3 regions of the Streptomyces sp. NPDC030893 genome follow, and region 1 is predicted to be linked to each of the others. Evidence: riboswitches for the same ligand, from Rfam matches in the RefSeq annotation. Region 1 holds a riboswitch; each other region holds the start of a gene.

What was found. Region 1 has a riboswitch for cyclic di-AMP ahead of ACZ434_RS06860 (transglycosylase SLT domain-containing protein). Riboswitches for the same ligand answer to the same signal wherever they lie in the genome.
Region 2: another riboswitch for cyclic di-AMP. It lies ahead of ACZ434_RS05920 (C40 family peptidase); the one in region 1 lies ahead of ACZ434_RS06860 (transglycosylase SLT domain-containing protein).
Region 3: another riboswitch for cyclic di-AMP. It lies ahead of ACZ434_RS14030 (peptidoglycan DD-metalloendopeptidase family protein); the one in region 1 lies ahead of ACZ434_RS06860 (transglycosylase SLT domain-containing protein).

Annotation. Positions count from the first base shown of each region.
Region 1 covers NZ_JBVIFC010000002.1:464,698-466,890, forward strand. Annotated here, with positions in the region: gene ACZ434_RS06855 (polyprenyl synthetase family protein) at 1-446, opposite strand, end outside; cyclic di-AMP (ydaO/yuaA leader) riboswitch at 972-1,151, shown strand; gene ACZ434_RS06860 (transglycosylase SLT domain-containing protein) at 1,155-1,634, shown strand; gene ACZ434_RS06865 (HAD family hydrolase) at 1,598-2,193, opposite strand, start outside.
Region 2 covers NZ_JBVIFC010000002.1:268,623-270,815, forward strand. Annotated here, with positions in the region: gene pcrA (DNA helicase PcrA) at 1-840, opposite strand, end outside; cyclic di-AMP (ydaO/yuaA leader) riboswitch at 1,122-1,278, shown strand; gene ACZ434_RS05920 (C40 family peptidase) at 1,286-2,193, shown strand, end outside.
Region 3 covers NZ_JBVIFC010000005.1:424,608-426,800, reverse strand. Annotated here, with positions in the region: gene ACZ434_RS14035 (tyrosine-protein phosphatase) at 1-366, opposite strand, end outside; cyclic di-AMP (ydaO/yuaA leader) riboswitch at 823-981, shown strand; gene ACZ434_RS14030 (peptidoglycan DD-metalloendopeptidase family protein) at 986-1,942, shown strand; gene ACZ434_RS14025 (SGNH/GDSL hydrolase family protein) at 2,147-2,193, shown strand, end outside.

The DNA of each region.
Region 1 (2,193 bases):
TCGAACGCCTCGGCCTGCACCCGCACCGCCTCCGGGCCGAGGTCGGCCAGGATGTGCGAGGCCCGCGCGAAGAGGAAGTCGCCGGTGAGGACCGCGACGGAGTTGCCCCAGCGGGTGTTGGCGCTGTCCACCCCGCGCCGCACCTCGGCCTCGTCCATCACGTCGTCGTGGTACAGGGTGGCCAGGTGGGTGAGCTCCACGACCACGGCGGACGGCACCACACCGGGCGCGTAGGGGTCGCCGAACTGGGCGGCGAGCATCACCAGCAGCGGGCGGAACCTCTTGCCGCCGGCCCGCACCAGGTGCTGGGCGGCACCCGTGATGAAGGGGACCTCACTTTTGGTGGCCTCGATCAGCCCTTCCTCGACAGCCGTCATTCCGGCCTGGACATCGGCTTCCAGAGCCTGGTCCCGCACGCTCAGCCCGAACGGCCCGACGACGGTCACGAGGGGTCTCCTGTCTGCTGGTGTCCACTGGCGGTTACACGGAATGTCGATAGGTCGCTGCCATCACTCAAGTCAGCGTATCCGGTCATGTTTCGATCACCACCGGCACCCGGGGTCACAGGCAGGGCGATACGGGATCAGGAGCAGGGCGTTTCCGATCGGTTGATAACAACGGACATACACCCGCTTTCCGGGACGTAGCGACACCCGAACCATCCTGCCCGGCCGACCGTCCGATTTGCCGCAATTGGCAAACGGATTCCCCTTGGCGGTAAATGCTCTCGCGCCCTCCGGCCAGTGAAGTGAGTCACGCGCCACCCGCCACGCCCGCCACCCCGGCGCACCGGCGTTTCCCCTTCCCCCGGACCGGAGTTGACCCTTGGCAGTCGCAAAGGATCAAGCACCCCAAATCACCCATTCGAAGATCAAACGGCCCCTTGCGTGATCCCCTCACTTGTTCCCGGCATCTGCTCTCGCATACGTTCCGGGCCTGCCGGGCGGACGCCGAATCCTGCCACCGCCCGCATCACACCACCGACGAACTCACGCACGGCAGGAGCGGGGGACCCAGGTAAGTCGCCGGACCGGGCATCGCACCGATCGCACCGGGACGGCTCGGGGTGAAGCCATGCCCGCAGGGGCACGGCCGGGCACTCTCCCGCCCGAACCCGACAGCTCACCTCGCAGGCGTTGGAGAGGAACCCAGACATGCCCGCTACCGGTCAGTCCCGCTTCGGCCGCCGCCGCCTCGTCCGCTCCCTCGCCGTCGCCGGCACCGGCGTCGCCGTGGTCGCCCTCCCGCTGTTCGGCGCCACCGGCGCCGCCGCGGCCACCCCGACGTCCACCGCCGCCACCGCCACGGCGTACCCGAACAACCTCGACGGCTGGATCCGCGAGTCGCTGTCCGTCATGGCGCAGCACGGCATCCCGGGCTCCTACGAGAGCATCCACCGCAACATCATGCGCGAGTCCTCCGGCAACCCGTACGCCATCAACCTGTGGGACTCCAACGCCGCCAAGGGCACCCCGTCGAAGGGCCTGCTCCAGGTCATCGACCCGACCTTCGCCGCCTACCACGTGCCCGGCACCGCCTTCGACCCGTACGACCCGGTCGCGAACATCACCGCCGCCTGCAACTACGCCGCCGACCGCTACGGCTCCATCGACAACGTCTTCGGCGCGTACTGAGCCGACCGCTGACGGCCGAGCACGGCCGCACCACCGAACAGTCGCTCGAGGACGACGGCCACGCCGTCGTCCTCGTTCGACGTGGTGACCTCGTCGGCGACCGCCTTCAGCTCGGGGTGCGCGTTCGCCATCGCGACGCCGTGGGCCGCCCAGTCGAACATGGGGATGTCGTTCGGCATGTCCCCGAAGGCGACGGTCCGCGCCGGGCTCAGCCCCAGGTGCTCGGCGGCCAGCGCCAGCCCGGTCGCCTTGGTCACCCCGCACGGCTGGAGCTCCACGGTCCCCGGCCCCGACATGGTGACGGTGGCCAGCGAACCGACCACCGACCGCGCCGCCGCCGCCAACGCGTCGTCCGACAGCAGCGGGTGCCGCAGCAGCACCTTGCTGATCGGCCGCACCCACAGCTGGCTCCGCCGCTCGACCCGTACGGCGGGGAGCGTCGGGTGCGGCATCAGATAGCCCGGCTCGATCAGCGTCAGCCCGTCGACCCCGTCCTGGTCGACCGCGGCGTACACCTCCCCCACCTCGGCCTCGATCTTGCCGAGCGCGGTCTCCGCCA
Region 2 (2,193 bases), 200 kb from region 1:
GGCGACGTCCGGGAAGGCGCGCAGCAGGTTGACCGTCGTCATGATCAGGTCGTCGAAGTCGAGGGCGTTGGCCTCCCGCAGCCGCGACTGGTACAGCGCGTAGGCCTGGGCGAGGGTCTTCTCGAAACCTCCCCCAGACTCCGTCTGGGAGGTGCCCCCAGCCGCCTGTGCGGCGAAGTCCTCCTCGTCGATCAGCTCGTTCTTCAGGTTGCTGATCTTGGCGCTGAACGACTTCGGCGGGAAGCGCTTGGGGTCGAGGTCCAGATCGCGGCAGACCAGGGCCATCAGACGCTTGGAGTCGGCGGCGTCGTAGATCGAGAACGACGAGGTGAAGCCGAGCTTCTTGCTCTCGCGGCGCAGGATGCGCACGCACGCGCTGTGGAAGGTCATCACCCACATCGCGTTCGCGCGCGGGCCGACGAGCTGCTCGACGCGCTCCTTCATCTCGCCCGCGGCCTTGTTGGTGAAGGTGATCGCGAGGATCTGGCCCGGGTGGACATGCCGCTCGGCCAGCAGGTGGGCGATGCGGTGGGTGAGCACCCGGGTCTTGCCGGAGCCGGCGCCGGCCACGATGAGCAGCGGGGAACCGGAGTGCACCACGGCGGCGCGCTGGTTCTCGTTCAGCCCCTCCAGCAGGGCCGCGGCGTCGATCACGGGGCGCGGGGCGCCGTCGCGGTAGTACGCGTCCCGGTCCGGCGGCACGTCGAACTTCCCGCCGAACAGATCGTCCGGAACGGTCTCCGGCGCATGATCGTCCTCGGGCGGTGGCGGGGGCTCGTCCGCGGGGCCCCGCTGGGCCTGGAGGTCCGCCAGGAAGCTGTCGTCAAAGAGGCTGCTCATCGCTCTCCGAGTCTAGGGTGCCCCACCGACAACCAGGGGCCGCCCCGGGAACATCCCCCGGTTTCCGCACGCCCCCGGCACCGGTTCCCGGCCGCCGCGCGGGCGCGCACCCTCCAGGACCGCCACCTCACGCTGAGTGACCCGTCGCACAAGGTCACAAAAATGTATCGGGCATATCACCCATCAACCTTCACAGGGGCCACACCGGTTGGCTACGGTGCGGGCAGGCCGCTCGTCCCCCGCCGGCGAACCTCGCCGGACCGCGCGGCCTCCGCCGAGTCCGTCACTGTCCGCCGCGACAGCCGGAGCCGGGGACCCACCGACACCATGGGGTGAATCGGCCCACTCCCTCGCGGAAACGGCCGTAGGGCAACCCTTCCGACGCACCCCCGCCCGAACCCGACAGCTAACCCGGTAGGCGGAGCACTGGAAGGAGTCGCCTCCCTTGGCGTCGCACCGCAAGTCACGCACCCCCGGCACGCGCGTGGCAGGCATACGGACCCCGGCCCTGGCCACGGCCGCCCTGACCTCCGTCGCCCTGCTCTCCCAGACGGCCGACGCCGCCCCCTCGGAGGACGACAAGCCGAGTCTGGAGGAGGTCGAGAAGAAGGTCGACGACCTCTACCGCCAGGCGGAGTCGGCGACCGAGAAGTACAACGCCGCCAAGGAGAAGACGACCAAGCAGCGCAAATGCGTCGACACCCTCCTCGACGACGTGGCCGAGCGCACGCAGAAGCTCAACGACGCGCGTGAGGAGCTGGGCTCCTTCGCCGCCGCGCAGTACCGGACCGGCGCCGGCGTCCCCGACACCGCGACCTTCCTGCTCGCGGACACCCCGCAGGACATCTTCGACCAGCGCCAGGTGATGGACCGGATGACCGGCCGCCAGAAGCAGGCGGTCGACGACTACGTCACCCAGCAGTCCGAGACGATGAAGAAGCGCCAGGAGGCCACCGAGAGCCTCCAGACGCTCACCGAGTCGCAGGACGACCTGAAGACGGCCAAGGCCACCGTCCAGAAGAAGCTCACCGACGCGCGTGAGCTGATGTCGAAGCTGACCGCCGAGGAGAAGGCACGGCTCGCGGCGATCGAGAAGGAGAAGCAGGAGGAGGCCGCCCGCAAGGCCGCCGAGCTCGCCCGGCAGCAGGCCGAGCAGCAGCAGGCCCGGGAGGAGGCCGCCCAGCAGGACGGCGGCGGTACGGACGGCTCCGGGTCCTCCGGCTCGGCCACCTCACCGTCGACGTCGGCGGACCCCTCGTACGGCACCAAGGCCGAGAAGGCCATCGCGTTCGCCCGCGCGCAGATCGGCAAGCCGTACGTGTGGGGCGCCACCGGTCCCGGCTCCTACGACTG
Region 3 (2,193 bases), on a different contig from region 1:
GTCCGCGCCCTTGCCGTCCGCGAGGACCGCCCGCAGCTCGTCCAGGTCGCCGTCGCGGACCATCTTCCAGAACTCGGCGCCGTCGGCGGGGTCGCTGAGCGGCAGGTTCACATTGCGCACGCCCGGCAGCTCGACGTCCGCCCCCTCCAGCTTCTGGTCGGCCGCGTTGCGGAAGTCGAAGATCGTGTGCAGTCCGAGCGAGGACAGGAAGACGGCGTCCTCAGCGGTCGCGTGCGCGAGGTGACCGCTGCGGAACAGCACTCCGTGCCGCACCCGCCGTCCATCCACGGTCGGCAGTCCGCCCACGTCGCGGAAGTTGCGTACCCCGGCCAGCTCGGGTTCGGTCGACGGGATCTGCTGCGTCACGAAGGACTCCTCCCTCTCCGCGCCGTCGCCGCGGCTCGTCGACGGACACCACACGACGATACGACATGCCTGCCTGAGGCAATGAGTTGTCCACAGGCGTGGCCCGGGGCGGGACGGCGTTCCGGCCGAGGCGCCCGCGATCGCCCGATTCGATCGTTCTGTCCGATTAGGTGTATTGGGTATAACGTGCCCCGGTAGAGCGGGAGATGGGGATGGAGTGCGTGAGCATCGTCATATCCGTGACGATGTGTTGTCGCCATGTGCACGTAATTCAGTGGAATGACAAGGGAATTTGCGGGGGAATCAGAATCCCGGTCGACGCTCGGTGACGTCATTTCCTCTTGTGGATCACGGAAAAGGAGCGTTCCGCGGAACCTCCGCTTGTCCCGTCGCGTCCGGGTCGCTTACGTTCCCAACCGATCCGGACGGACGCCTAATCCTGCCGCCGCCCGGAGCCCGCACACACTGACCCGTCCACGGCAGGAACGGGGGACCCACAGGTACGACTGCCTGTTCCGGTCTCCGGAACGGCTTGGGGTTAAGCCGCGCCACAGCGCGGCCGGGCATCTCCAGCCCGAACCCGACAGCTCACCTCGTAGGCGCCGGAGAGGAATTCGTCATGCCCGCGAAGGGTAAGCACCGCCGTACCAAGGCCCAGCGTTTCACCCGTTCCATCGCCGTCGCCGGAACCGGTGGCGCCGCACTCGCCCTGCCGCTTCTCGGCGCCACCGGCGCGCACGCCGCCACGCCGCAGACGGCCCCCGAAAAGGCCGTCCAGTCGCTTTCCGCCACCGGCCACAAGGCCTCCGCCGACCAGGGCGGCGAGGGCCGTACCTACACCGTGAAGGCCGGCGACTACCTCGCCAAGATCGCCGAGTCGGAGAACGTCGACGGCGGCTGGAAGCAGCTCTACGCCGACAACCGGGAGGCCGTCGGTGACGACCCGTCGCTGATCCACCCCGGCCTGAAGCTCTCCGTCGACGGCAAGGCCGCCAAGGCCGCGCCGAAGAAGTCCGCCGCGCCCGGGGCCGCGAAGCCCGCGACCCCGAAGCCCGCCGCGCCGAAGGCCGAGAAGCCCGCCGAGAAGCCGGCGCAGCAGTCGTCCGAGCAGTCCCCGGAGCAGACCGCCCCGCAGGGCTCCGCCCAGGCGACCGCCGGCCAGGCCGCCTCCGGCTACAGCTCCCCGGTGCCCGGCGGCGGCGTCGGCACCGCCTACAAGGTGGCCGGCAGCATGTGGTCCAGCGGCTACCACACCGGTGTCGACTTCAGCGTCCCGACCGGCACCTCCCTGAAGGCCGTCGGCTCCGGCACCGTCGTCTCCGCGGGCTGGGCCGGCGCGTACGGCAACCAGGTCGTCATCAAGCTCGCCGACGGCTACTACGCCCAGTACGCCCACCTGTCCTCGCTGTCCGTCTCCGCCGGCCAGAGCGTGAGCGGCGGCCAGCAGGTCGGCCTCTCCGGTTCGACCGGCAACTCGACCGGCCCGCACCTGCACTTCGAGATCCGCACCAGCCCGAACTACGGCTCGGACGTGGACCCCGTCTCCTACCTCCGCTCGAAGGGCGTCTCCCTCTGACCCCAGCGGCAACCTTCCTGACACGCGCGCCGAAGGCCGGTCCCGATCCCCGGGGCCGGCCTCCGGCGTATTCCTGAATCGGCCAACATTGTGAGAGTGGCTTATCTCACCGCGCGTCAACCCCTGCCTACGGTCGCGTAGGTCACATTCGAAGGTGAATCATGACCTGTCGTGGCAGACGATTCGAAGAATGACAGCAGAAAAGTGATCGGGTCGTACGTGGCGGTGGGGGACAGCTTCACCGAGGGCGT